Regions from separate parts of the Micromonospora sp. NPDC005194 genome, predicted to be linked through region 2. Evidence: riboswitches for the same ligand, from Rfam matches in the RefSeq annotation. Region 2 holds a riboswitch; the other holds the start of a gene.

Region 1 (6,627 bases), on a different contig from region 2:
AGGGCACCCTGACGCTGAGTTCACGGGCCGTCTACCGCGTCAGCGGCGAACACACCTACGCCACGCCCGGCTACCACCAGGCGAACGTCACCGTCACCGACGGCACCAGCCAGGGCTCGGTGACGGTCGGCGTCGACGTCGCGTACGCGCCACAGAACGGTCTCGCCGCGGCGTTCGACACCGTGTGCGTCGGCGACGAGGGCACCCTCGCGGCGGACTGCGACGCGAAGTCGTGGGCGTACTCGCGGGCCGCCCTGGCCGCGGCCGGCGTGACCCAGGGTCAGCGGCAGCAGGTGCCGGGCACGGCGCTGGGCTTCACCCTGCCGCAGATCCCGGCCGGGCAACCGGACAACGCCACCGGCAACGGCGCGACGATCGCTCTGCACCTGCCGTCCGACGCCCGGACCATCTCGTTCATCGGCGCCGGCACGCAGGGCAACCAGAGCACCGCCGGCACGGTGACGTTCAGCGACGGCAGCACCGCCAGCATCCCGATCCAGTTCAGTGACTGGACGCTGGGCGGCAACGCCAACGGCACCCCGTCGTACGGCAACATCGTGGTCGCGAAATCCGCGTACCGGCTGAGCGGCACGAGCCGCGACGGCGCGCAGCCGTTCCTGTTCGCCACCACGCCGTACCAGATCCCGGCGGGTAAGACGCTGGTCTCGGTGACCCTGCCGACGCAGACCGGCGATCCCCGCTCGGCGGGCCGGATCCACGTGTTCGCCGTCGCCGACGACGGCACGCCGGCCGCCGCGCTGGCGACCACCGCCCCCGCCGACCAGAGCGTCGACGCCGGGCAGGTCCTCGCGGCGAACCTCGGGTCGGTGACCGGCGGTGTCCCCGGCGCGACCGGCTACCGCGCCCGCGTCCAGTGGGGCGACGGCACGGTTCCGGACGACGTGACGGTCGGCGCGGCCGGCGCGCTGAGCGGCCAGCACACCTACGCGCGGGAGGGCACCTACACGGTGCACGTCACGGCGTGGGACACGCTGTCGAGCAGCACCACCACCTTCACCGTTACCGTCCGGCGTGCCGGGCCGCAGCCGACGCTCGCGGTGTCCGGGGCTCAGCCGGTCGTCGCCGGTGACGCGGTCACGGTCGACGGCAGCGGGTTCGCCGCCGGCGAGCGGGTGACGGTGGTTCTGGCCGCCGGCACGACGCGGAGCGTGACGGTCTCGGCGTCCGCGACGGGCACGGTCCGCGCCTCCGTCGCGACGTCGGGGGACACGACCCCGGGCCGGTACGCCGTCAGCGCCACCGGCGCGTCCTCGGGTACGCCGGCGACGGCCACCGTCCAGGTGACCGCGCGTCCGGCGGGCCCGGCCTACCAGCCGCGGGTGTCGCTGCCCACGACGTCCGGACCGCGCGGTATGTCGATCACTGTCGACGGTTCCGGGTTCGCGCCGAACGAGGCGATCACGGTCAGCGTCGGCGACGGTCGTGCGGTCGGCACGGTACGCGCGAACGGCGACGGCGTGGTCTCCGGCGCGACCGTCACCGTTCCGGATTCGGCGCAGCCGGGCGTGACCAGTGTGACGCTGTCCGGCGCCACGTCGGCGACGGCGGTGTCCCGACCGTTCACGGTCACCGGCGCGAAGTAAGCCGGGAACAACACAGTCGGGCGGGCCGTGCTTCACGGCCCGCCCGACACCCGTCCTGGGCCCGCCCGATCTCGACCCCGAGACTCGCGCGCGTCACGCGTCGTGGTCGTGCGTCGCGGGTCGCGCGGCCGCCGGTCTTGCGTGGCCTTGTCGCCCCGCGCGGCGGGCGAGGCCGTGTCGCCCGTGAGGCACATACCTCGGAGTCATATTCATACCTCTGCGGTATGTCGCTCACCGGTCTGTACGCCTGCCGGCAGCCCGACCCCACCGCTTCCATGCCGCCCCGAATCTGGGGCAGCTCTACAGGGGCCGTGGTCGACAGTCGTCACCCGCTCGCGGGTGCCGGAGGCGCGCTCAGGCGGAGCCGCCACCGTGGGCCCTGGCCGGTGAGCCGGACGACCGCCAACGGCTCGACGTCCAATTGCCGGTACGTCGCCAGCGGTAGTCCCAGGGCGTGCACGACCGCGACCCGGATCACGAGCGGGTGGGTGACGGCCGTGACCCGTCGGCCGAGGCCGCGCTGTTGGTCCAGCCAGCGGCCGACGCGCTCGCGTAGGGCGGCGACGGACTCGCCCCCGTGCGGCGCGGCGTCCGGGGTGGACAGCCACTCGTGCAGCGCGTCGGGCTGCGCGGCGCCGATCTCCTTCAGCGACCGGCCGGTCCAGTCGCCGTAGTCGCAGTCGGCCAGCGCCGTCTCCACAGCGGGCGCGAGACCGAGGGCGTACGCGGTCTGGACGGCCGCCGCCGCGGGGCTGGACAGGCAGGCGTCGGTGTCGCCCGACGGCGCCCGCCGGCCCAGCACGGTGGGGGACAGGGCGAGGGCGGCGCTGCGGCCACCCTCGTCCAGTGTGTCGTCCCCGCCGAACCGGGCCCGCCGCAGGGCGGCGGTGTGACCGTGGGCGACCAGCCGCAGGCTGGTGGCGTTCACCCGGCCAGTCGTGCGTCGGTTACCGCGCGCTGCCGGTGCATCAGGGCGGCGAAGAGCAGGCCGATCCCGGTCCACAGCACCACCTGGGTGCCGAGGGAGGCGAGCCGGAAGCTCCACAGCAGCGTGGCGGGGAAGTCCCCCGGGACCTCCTGGAACGACGGCAGCACCACGTAGGCCACGCCGGTGACCAGCAGGAACCCGCCGACCGCCGCGGCGGCGCGCAGCCACACCGGCGCCTGCTCGCCGACCGACCGGTAGCCCAGCGAACCGGACCAGACCGCCACCAGGCCGAGGACCACCAGCAGCAGGTAGGTGACCGTGCGCTGGTTGATGGTGGCCGGGTCGCCGACGGCCGGCGGGTTCGGCGGGTACTTGAGGAACGGCACGATCACCGCGCCGAGCAGCGCGCCGCCGGCCAGCAGCAGGCCGGACCACCCGTCGTCAACCGTGCGCCGCCGCCGGTTCAGCAGGACGTACGCGGTGGCCAGCAGGCCACCCATCGCGGCCCCGAACAGGGCGGTGGCCAGGAACAGCCCGCCGTGCTGGCCGTTCCTGCTGACCAGAGCGTCCTCGTCGTGCTGGTGCCCCCCGGTGGCGGGTTCGGCGTGTGCCGCCGCCTCCTCGATGGCGATGGCCGCCTCGACGTGGGGTTCGCCGACGACGTAGGCGAACGTTCCGGCGAGCAGGCCGGCCACCAGGCCGGCGAGCAGCCCGCGCAGGAGAACCGTGACGAACGTGGGTGCGGTGCCGGTGCCGCTCAGTGGCACGGGACACCGAGCAGGTGCCGGCCGTCGTGCATCAGCTCGTGCAGGTACGTCCCGCTGCGCGAGACCGCGCCCTGGTCGAAGGCGACGAGATAGGCCAGCAAGGTGAGCACGGCGACGGTGGCCAGGACCGTCCACAGGAGACGGGTCGGGGCAGCGGGGTGCACCAGCGGCTGGCTGGACGTGGAACTGGACATGCGTGCACGAACCTCCTCGGGGATGACGCGTCCCCATCGCAAGGCTGCGGACGACCGAGCGTCCTGGCTCGCGGCCCCGGGGTCGGGGACCGCTCACAGTGGCGCGACCGCGCCGGATTCTCACCGGCTTCCCTCGCGTCGCCGCAGATAGTGGGTCGACCGTATCGGTGCCGGTTCGGTCGGTCAAGCCGACGGCGGTGTCCGAACGCGACCCCGCCGGATGCTCGCGCGTCTGCCGTCGCCGACGGATCGACGACGGCCGTCAGCGGCGACCGCGACACGCCCGGACCCGACATGTGGGGTGTGACAAACCCAGTCGCCCCTATATATGGTGTCGACCGCAGCTGGTTCGGCCACTCATCCCAGGGCGGCCGAGGCAAGAGGGAACCCGGTGGAATTCCGGGACTGCCCCGCAGCGGTGAGTGGGAACGACAGCCGTCATCAGCACTGGGCCGCCACCTGGCCTGGGAAGCGACGGCCAGTAGGGGACCGGGTGAACCCCGGTCGTGCCCGCGAGTCCGAAGACCTGCCAGCGCGCCGCGTACCCGCATCCGGGTGGGCGGTGGTCCGAGGCCGCGTGGGACGGCCGACGCCTTTCGGATCCGCGCCGCCGGCGTGGCGTCCGCCGGTGTCGGTCTCCTCGTGCCGAGGGCCATCAGGTCCTCAAGCTCGCGAGGAGTGAGTGGTGACAGTTACCGAGGTAGCCGCGGCCGGCGGCGAGACGGCCCTGCGGCGTACGCCGGGGCAGGTCCGCGAACGCGGCGGCGCCAGCGAGCCGGTGGACGTGCGCAGGCTCGTCGCCGAGGTCGAGCGCTGGGCCGACGACCTGCCCGACGTCGACCCGCTGCGGGTGGCGACCCGCACGATCAGCGGCCTGTACGACGGCGCGACGACAGCCGAGCTGGACCGGCTGACCATCCAGACCGCTGCCGACATGATCGGTACGGAGCCGCAGTACTCGCGCCTCGCCGCCCGGCTGCTGGCCAGCCACATCGACCGGGAGGTACGCCGACAGGGCGTCACCTCGTTCAGCGCGGCGATCCGAACCGGCCACGCGCAGGGGCTGATCGGAGACGAGACCGCCGCGTTCGTCGCCGCGCATGGCAGCACGCTCGACGACGCCGTCGACGCCGACGGCGACCGCCGCTTCGAGTACTTCGGGCTGCGTACGGTCTACGACCGGTACCTGCTGCGCCACCCCACCAGCCGGCTGGTGCTGGAGACCCCGCAGTACTGGCTGCTGCGGGTGGCCTGCGGCCTGTCCCGTACGCCGGACGAGGCGGTCGACTTCTACCGGCTGATGTCCAGCCTGGCCTACCTGCCCAGCTCACCCACGCTGTTCAACTCCGGCACCCGGCACACGCAGATGTCCTCGTGCTACCTCGTCGACTCGCCGCGCGACGAGTTGGACTCGATCTACCAGCGCTACGCCCAGGTCGCGAACCTGTCCAAGTTCGCCGGTGGCATCGGCATCGCGTACTCCCGGGTCCGGTCCCGGGGCGCGCTGATCCGCGGCACCAACGGGCAGTCCAACGGGATCGTGCCGTGGCTGCGTACGCTCGACGCGAGCGTCGCCGCGGTCAACCAGGGCGGCCGGCGCAAGGGCGCGGCCTGCGTCTACCTGGAGCCGTGGCATCCGGACATCGAGGAGTTCCTGCAACTGCGGGACAACACCGGCGAGGACGCCCGGCGTACCCACAACCTGAACCTCGCCAACTGGATCCCGGACGAGTTCATGCGCCGGGTCGAGGCCGACGAGGTGTGGTCGCTGTTCGACCCGGACGAGGTTCCCGAGCTGCCCGACCTGTGGGGGGAGCGCTTCGACGCCGCGTACCGGGCGGCCGAGGCGCAGGGCCGCTACGTGCGGCAGGTGCCGGCGCGGGAGCTGTACGGGAAGATGATGCGCACCCTGGCCCAGACCGGCAACGGCTGGATGACCTTCAAGGACGCGGCCAACCGGCTGTGCAACCAGACGGCCGAGCCGGGCAACGTGGTGCACCTGTCCAACCTGTGCACCGAGATCATCGAGGTGTCCAGCGACGCCGAGACCGCGGTGTGCAACCTCGGCTCGGTGAACGTCGCCGCCCACCTGACCGGGAGCGGCATCGACTGGCCGCGACTGCGCGCCACGGTCCGGACCGCGGTGACGTTCCTCGACCGGGTCATCGACATCAACTACTACCCGACATCGCAGGCGGCGGCGAGCAACCCCCGTTGGCGGCCGGTCGGGCTCGGGCTGATGGGCCTGCAGGACGTGTTCTTCGCACTGCGGCTGCCGTTCGACTCGCCGGCCGCGCGGAAGCTGTCCACCCGGATCAGCGAGGAGCTGTACCTGACCGCGCTGGAGACCTCCGCCGACCTGGCGCGTGAGTTCGGCGCCCATCCGGCGTACGCCCAGACCCGGGCCGCGCGGGGCCAGCTCCAACCCGACCTGTGGGGTGTCGAGGGTACGCAGACCGCGCGCTGGGCCGCGCTGCGCCAGCGGGTCGGGGAGTACGGGCTGCGCAACTCGCTGCTGGTGGCGGTCGCGCCGACCGCGACCATCGCCTCGATCGCCGGGTGTTACGAGTGCATCGAGCCGCAGGTCTCGAACCTGTTCAAGCGCGAGACCCTGTCCGGGGAGTTCCTCCAGGTCAACACGGCCCTGGTCCGCGAGCTGAAGGCGCGTGGCCTGTGGACCGAGCAGATCCGGTCGGCGATCCGGCGCGCGGAGGGGTCGGTGCAGGACGTCGTGGAACTCCCGGCCGACGTGCGGGAGCTGTTCCGCACCGCGTGGGAGCTGCCGCAGCGGGCGCTGATCGACCTGGCCGCCGCCCGCGCCCCGTTCATCGACCAGTCCCAGTCGCTGAACCTGTTCCTGGCCTCGCCCACCATCGGCAAGCTCTCCTCGATGTACCTGTACGCCTGGAAGACCGGGCTGAAGACCACCTACTACCTGCGCTCCCGTCCCGCCACGCGCATCCAGCAGGCCACCGTCACGCCCGCCGCCGTCGCCCTCGTCACGCCGTCGACGAGCGACGCCGAGGCGCTGGCCTGCTCGCTGGAGAACCCCGAGTCGTGCGAGGCGTGCCAGTGACCGTCTCCGACACCGCCGCTGACGCGAGGACCACGCACATGCTGCTCGACCCCGGGAT
Region 2 (6,627 bases):
TCGAAGAGCACCCGGAACCCGTACGCCGAGAGGTCGAGGTCGGCGAAGCTGTCCTTCACCGATGCGCCGGGCCCGACGTCGATCCGCGCCAGCAGCGCCTCGGGGTCGACGTCGGGGCGCAGGGTGACCGCGTCCGGATACCAGGGTGGGGAGCGGCGGGGCACCGACCACGCCTCGGCGTCGATCCGGCCGGCCAGCCCGTGGCTGGCGCACACGGCGTCGCACCATTGCGCGTTGTTGTGCGCCGCCGCCTCCCGCACGTCCGTCGACACGCCCGGCAGGCTAATAGGTCAGGACCCGGTGAGGACGACGAGCCTCTGGGTCGCGCGGGTCATCGCGACGTACCGGTCGACCGCACCCTGGATGCCCTCGCCGAACGTCTCCGGGTCGACGAGGACGACCAGGTCGAACTCCAGCCCCTTGGACAGTTCCGGGCTCAGCGACCGGACGCGATTCGTCGCCGGCCGGAACGTGGGCTCGCCGATGACGCAGGCGATCCCGTCGGCGTGCTCCGCGAGCCAGCCGTCGACGATCGCGCCCAGGTCGCGCACCGATCCGTGGGTCACCGGAATCCCGTTGCCGCGGATCGAGGTCGGCACGTTCGCGTCCGGGAGCACGGCCCGGATGACCGGCTCGGCCTGGGCCATGACCTCCCGTGGCGTCCGGTAGTTGATGCTCAGCGAGGTCAGGGTGACCCGGTCGAGGCCGATGCGCCTCAGTCGTTCCGGCCACGACTCCGTGAACCCGTGCCGGGCCTGGGCGCGGTCCCCGACGATGGTGAAGCTGCGCGCCGGGCAGCGCGACAGCAGCATCTGCCACTGCGCGTCGGTCAGCTCCTGCGCCTCGTCCACGACGATGTGCGCGAACGGGCCGGCCAGCAGATCCGCGTCGGCGCTGGGGAGTACGGCCTCGTCGACCAGCGCGTCCTGCAGGTCCAGTTGGCGCAGGCTCGACAGCACACCCTCGCCGTCGTCGTAGGCGTGGGCCGCGATCAGCTCGTCGACGACCGTCGCCATGCGCGCGCGTTCGGCGGCGATGGTGGCCTCGTGGCGGCGGGTACGCCGGGACGCCTCCGGGTCGCCGAGCCGCTGCCGTGCCGCGTCCAGCAGCGGCAGGTCGGACACCGTCCAGGCGCGGGCGTCGACGCGTTGGAGCCGGCGGATGTCCTCGGGGCCGAGCCAGGGGGCGCACCGGCGCAGATAGGCGGGCACCGACCACAGGTCGGCGACGATGTCGGTCGCTTCGAGCAGCGGCCAGGCGCGGTTGAACGCCGTACGCAGATCCCGGTTGCGCAGCAGCGAGCCGCGTACCAGGTCGTCCGACTCGTCGCCGTCGTACCTCCCGAGCAGGATCGCCAGCAGCTCCTCCCAGATCTCGTCCCGCGCCTCGTTGTGCGGGGTGCCGGGTCCGGGCGCCTCGAACGCCTGGGCCCAGTCGTCCGCGCTCAGCCGCACGTCGGCGTCGCCGGCCGTGACCGTCATCGCCGTGGTCGGCGGCTCCTCGTAGAACCGCACGGCCGCCTCGATCGCCCGGACCAGGTCCGCCGAGGACTTCAGGCGGGCCACGTCCGGATCGGCCTCGACCGTCGCCGCGGCGCCCTGGGGGACGAGGTCGCGCAGGGTGCAGGTCTGCACGTCCTCCTCGCCGAGGCTGGGCAGGACGTCGGCGACGTACGCCAGGTAGGGCTCGTGCGGCCCGACGAACAGCACCCCGCCGCGGCGGTGACCGAGGCGGGGATCGGAGTAGAGCAGGTACGCGGTGCGGTGCAGGGCGACGACGGTCTTGCCCGTGCCCGGACCGCCGTCGACGACGAGAGCGCCGCGCGATCCGGCCCGGATGATGGCGTCCTGGTCGGCCTGGATGGTGCCGAGCACGTCGCGCATCCGGGCCGACCGGTTGCCGCCGAGGCTGGCGATAAACGCGGACTGGTCGTCCAGCGCCGCATGCCCCTCGAACCCGTCCGGGGTGAACACCTCGTCCCAGTAGTCGCTGATCCGGCCGAGCGTCCAGCGGTACCGACGCCGGCTCGCCAGGCCCATCGGGTTGGCGTGGGTCGCCCCGAAGAACGGCTCGGCCGCCGGGGAGCGCCAGTCGAGCAGCAGCCGTCGACCGTTGCCGTCGGTGAGGCCGAAGCGTCCGATGTAGACCGGCTCGGGGCCGTCCGCGCTGACGATGCGCCCGAGGCACAGGTCCAGACCGAAGCGCCGCAGGGCGCGCAGGCGAGCGGTCAGCCGGCGGATCTCCTCGTCCCGGACGACCGCCTGGCGGCCCTTGCCGGCGGGTGCCCGGCGCTCGGCGTCGAGGCGGTCGGACAGCTCGGCGATCGACTGCTCCAGGCTCGCCGCGATGACGGCGAAGTGCTGCTCGTCACGGTCGATCAGCGCCGGGTCGGCCTTGGCGGCGAGGTTGTCGGGAAGGTCGAACGCGCTGGCCGCCGCCGACGAGTTGTGCATGTATTGGCTCCCGTTTCCGCAGGTCCTGGCCTTGGACGGGCAATTCTGCGGTACACCTGGGGCCTTGCCGCAAGTCCCCCCATGCGGTATATGTTGGATATGGCGGGGAGTGTTGCCCCCCGCTTTCAGGGCTTCCGTTCGGTACGCCCGCTCCAGCGGTTCCGTCCGCGCTCCGCCGAGTCAGATTTCTCCCACCTGGCGTGCAGCGTATTGCCAGGAATCGGTGCTGAACTGGAGTGGCGTCCGAGGAGAGGGGCTGGGCATGGGCTGGTTCAACCGGCGGTCACGGGGCACCGAGGCGACCCCAACGAAGCTGGACCGCGAGGCCACCCGGGACGATCTCGCCGCGCTGGAGTCGTTCGTCGCCAGCCGGCGGGGAGTGGAGTTCTACCTGGAGCCGGAGACCACCGCCACCGACACCACAGTGGTGGCGATCGCCCACGACGGCGAATGGATCCGCCGCCGCACCGGCACACCCCGCGCGGCGGGCGCCATCGCCCGCAAGCACGCGGTGCCGCTGTACGAGGCGGCCCGCACCGGCTACCCGGAGCGGATGCGGGTGTGGAATCGGGCACACCCGGAGCGCCACGCCCGCTGAGACTCCTCCGCCCAGAAGCCACCACCGCCGGGCCAGCGGCGCGAGCCAGAGTGCTCCGCCGATCCTTTGCTCTGCTTACCAATAAGCGCCAGTGACGCCCCATTCCCGTTGCGTATAGGGAAGCAGAGCAAAGGATGTCGGGCATTGATCCGGGGCATCGAGGTCGGGTGATCCGCTGTCGCGTCGACAGTTGAGGCTCGGTGACGCACGCCCGTTCGTCGGGCCGGAGCAGCGTTGACCCGCAGCGCAGGGGTGTGGCAGCATTCGCGGCCTGACGGCAGTGAAGGAAGTCGGTGCGAATCCGACGCGGTCCCGCCACTGTCACCGGGGAGCGATCCCCCCTCGTGAGTCACGGCCGTGTGTCTGCGGTTGGAAGGCCGGGGGAGAGCGTCGATCCGGAAGCCAGGATACTTCGGCCGTCGGGACGTACCCCAGGGCGTGGACACCCGAGGAGGACCCGATGACGCTTGGCGTCTCCATCACCGACGGCTGCTGCCGTCCTGCGCACCGCGGCCGTGCCGTCGCCGCGATCGGCATCGACTCCGTTCACCGCTGAGTTCCGGACCGCGCCGCCCGTCGCTCCCGGCCGCAGGCCGCTGAGCCGGCCGGATCGCGGCCTCCGCTGAACCCTGCGCCCATCCCACGTCGCCAGGCCGCTCTCGCGAGCGTGCCGACGTTACCGTCCGGAGCCTGCCGTGCGCGTTCTGCTGCTCTCCACCGCCGACACCGACCTGCTGGCCGCCCGCGCCAGTGACGCCGACTACCGGCTCGCCAACCCGGCGCGGGTGGCGGCCGACGAGGTGCCCGCCCTGCTCGACGGGGTCGACCTCGCCGTCGTACGCCTGCTCGGGGGTCGGCAGGCGTGGCCGGACGGCCTCGCCGCGGTGCTCGCCACCGGCGTGCCGACTGTCGTGCTCGGCGGTGAGGCGGTGCCCGACGCGGAGCTGATGGCGATCTCCACGGTGCCGTCCGGAGTGGTCACCCAGGCGCTGGCGTACCTGGTGGAGGGCGGGCCTGACAACCTCGGGCACCTGGCCCGGTTCCTCTGCGACACGGTGCTGCTCACCGGCGAGGGGTTCGCCCCGCCCGCGCCGACCCCGGCGTACGGCGTACACGGCGACCACCCGACCGACCCGCGGCGGCCCACCGTGGGGATCGTCTTCTACCGGGCGCACGCCCTCGCCGGCAACACCGCCTTCGTCGACGTCCTGGCCGAGGCCGTGCGGGAGGCCGGGGGCAACCCGCTGCCGATCTTCTGTGGCTCGCTGCGGGGCCTGACCACGGGCGGGGGCCCGCTCGGGCTGTTCGCCCGCTGTGACGCGCTGCTGGTCACCGTGCTCGCGGCCGGCGGCGCGGTCGCCGCCGACGCGTCCGGGGGCGGCGACGAGGACGCGTGGGACGTCGGCGCGCTCGCCGCCCTGGACGTGCCCGTCATTCAGGCGCTCTGCCTGACCAGCACCAGGGAGCAGTGGGCCGGCAGCGACGCCGGGCTGTCCCCGTTGGACGCGGCGATGCAGGTGGCCATCCCCGAGTTCGACGGACGGATCGTCACCGTGCCGTTCTCGTTCAAGCGGATCGACGCGGACGGCCTCTCGGTCTACGCCGCCGACCCCGAGCGGGCCGCCCGGGTGGCCGGCATCGCGGTACGTCACGCCCGGCTGCGGTACGTGCCCAACGCCGACAAGCGGGTCGCCGTCGTGCTCAGCTCGTACCCCACCAAGCACTCCCGGGTCGGCAACGCCGTCGGGCTGGACACCCCCGTCTCGGCGGTCCGGCTGCTCGCCGCACTGGCCGAGGCGGGTTACCACCTGGGGGACGCGCCGCCGCCCGACGACGGCGACGCGCTGATCCACGCCCTGATCGCCGCCGGTGGGCACGACGTGGAGTGGCTCACCCCGGAGCAGTTGGCCGCCGCCGAGGCCCGGGTGCCCGGCGAGACCTACCGGCGGTGGTTCGACCAGGTACCGGCCGAGCTGCGTGAGCGGATGCGGGAGCACTGGGGTGAGCCGCCCGGCGAGCTCTACACCGACGGCGGGGACCTCGTGCTCGCCGGGCTGCGCTTCGGCAACGTGGTGCTGCTGATCCAGCCGCCGCGTGGCTTCGGGGAGAACCCGATCGCCATCTACCACGACCCGGACCTGCCGCCGAGCCACCACTACCTGGCCGCGTACCGCTGGCTGGCCGCGCCCGTCGCGGACGGCGGCTTCGGCGCGGACGCCGTGGTGCACCTGGGCAAGCACGGCACCTTGGAGTGGTTGCCCGGCAAGGGTCTCGGCCTGGCGGCCGACTGCGCGCCCGACGCGGTCCTCGGTGACCTGCCGCTGGTCTACCCGTTCATCGTCAACGACCCCGGCGAGGGCACCCAGGCCAAGCGGCGCGCACACGCCGTGGTGATCGACCACCTGGTGCCGCCGATGGCCCGCGCCGAGACCTACGGCGACCTGGCCAAGCTGGAGCAACTGCTCGACGAGTACGCGACAGTGCAGGCCCTCGACCCGGCCAAGGTGCCGACCGTGCGGGCGCAGATCTGGGACCTGGTGCGCGCCGCCGAGCTGCATCACGACCTGCACGCCGAGGCGATGCCCGACGCCGACGACTTCGACGACTTCGTGCTGCACCTCGACGGGTACCTCTGTGAGGTCAAGGACGTGCAGATCCGCGACGGGCTGCACATCCTCGCCGACGCGCCCGTCGGCGAACCGCGGGTCAACCTGGTCCTCGCGGTGCTGCGCGCACCCCAGATCTGGGGCGGCAACCACGCCCTGCCCGGCCTGCGACAGGCCCTCGCCGCCGCGTACGGCCTCGACGAGCAGGAACTGCTGGCGGCACCGGGCGAACGACTGGCGGTGCCCACGGCGTTGACCGACGTGGTGGACGGGCCGGCCGGCACGGCCGCCGACGCCGTCGACCTCATCGAGGCGCTCGCCCGGAGGTTGGTCATCGGGATGGAGACGCTCGGCTGGGACGCCGAGGCGGTCGACGCGGTGGTCGCGGAGGTGACCGGGCAGCCGATCCCGGACGTCGTCGCGGTGCTGCGCTTCGCGGCCACCGAACTGGTGCCCCGGCTGGCGCGCACCACCGACGAGCTGACCCACACCCTCGGGGCGCTCGACGGGCGGTTCGTGCCGCCCGGACCGTCCGGTTCACCCACCCGGGGCCTGGTCAACGTGCTGCCCACCGGCCGCAACTTCTACTCCGTCGACCCGAAGGCCATCCCCAGTCGCAACGCCTGGGACGTCGGGGTGGCCCTCGCGGACTCGCTGCTGGCCCGGCACCTCGCCGACACCGGCACGTACCCCCGCTCGGTGGGGTTGACCGTGTGGGGCACCAGCGCCATGCGCACCCAGGGCGACGACATCGCCGAGGTGCTCGCGCTGCTGGGCTGCCGCCCGGTGTGGGACGACCGGTCCCGGCGGGTCACCGGCATCGAGGTGGTGCCGACCGCCGAGCTGGGCCGGCCCCGCGTCGACGTGACCGTGCGCATCTCCGGCTTCTTCCGCGACGCGTTCCCGCACGTCGTGGCGCTGCTCGACGACGCCGTACGGCGGGTCGCCGCGCTGGACGAGCCGGACGAGG

Evidence for each region. Region 2 has a riboswitch for cobalamin ahead of cobN (cobaltochelatase subunit CobN). Riboswitches for the same ligand answer to the same signal wherever they lie in the genome.
Region 1: another riboswitch for cobalamin. It lies ahead of ABZU53_RS29345 (ribonucleoside-diphosphate reductase subunit alpha); the one in region 2 lies ahead of cobN (cobaltochelatase subunit CobN).

What each region holds. Positions count from the first base shown of each region.
Region 1 covers NZ_JBEXIA010000052.1:12,451-19,077, reverse strand. The annotation lists gene ABZU53_RS29365 (GH92 family glycosyl hydrolase) at 1-1,604, shown strand, start outside; gene ABZU53_RS29360 (histidine phosphatase family protein) at 1,930-2,532, opposite strand; gene ABZU53_RS29355 (CbtA family protein) at 2,529-3,299, opposite strand; gene ABZU53_RS29350 (CbtB domain-containing protein) at 3,290-3,493, opposite strand; cobalamin riboswitch at 3,552-3,625, opposite strand; cobalamin riboswitch at 3,822-4,042, shown strand; gene ABZU53_RS29345 (ribonucleoside-diphosphate reductase subunit alpha) at 4,179-6,569, shown strand; gene ABZU53_RS29340 (ribonucleotide-diphosphate reductase subunit beta) at 6,608-6,627, shown strand, end outside.
Region 2 covers NZ_JBEXIA010000009.1:180,889-187,515, forward strand. The annotation lists gene ABZU53_RS10680 (hypothetical protein) at 1-272, opposite strand, end outside; gene helR (RNA polymerase recycling motor ATPase HelR) at 291-2,453, opposite strand; gene ABZU53_RS10690 (hypothetical protein) at 2,716-3,051, shown strand; cobalamin riboswitch at 3,335-3,464, shown strand; gene cobN (cobaltochelatase subunit CobN) at 3,747-6,627, shown strand, end outside.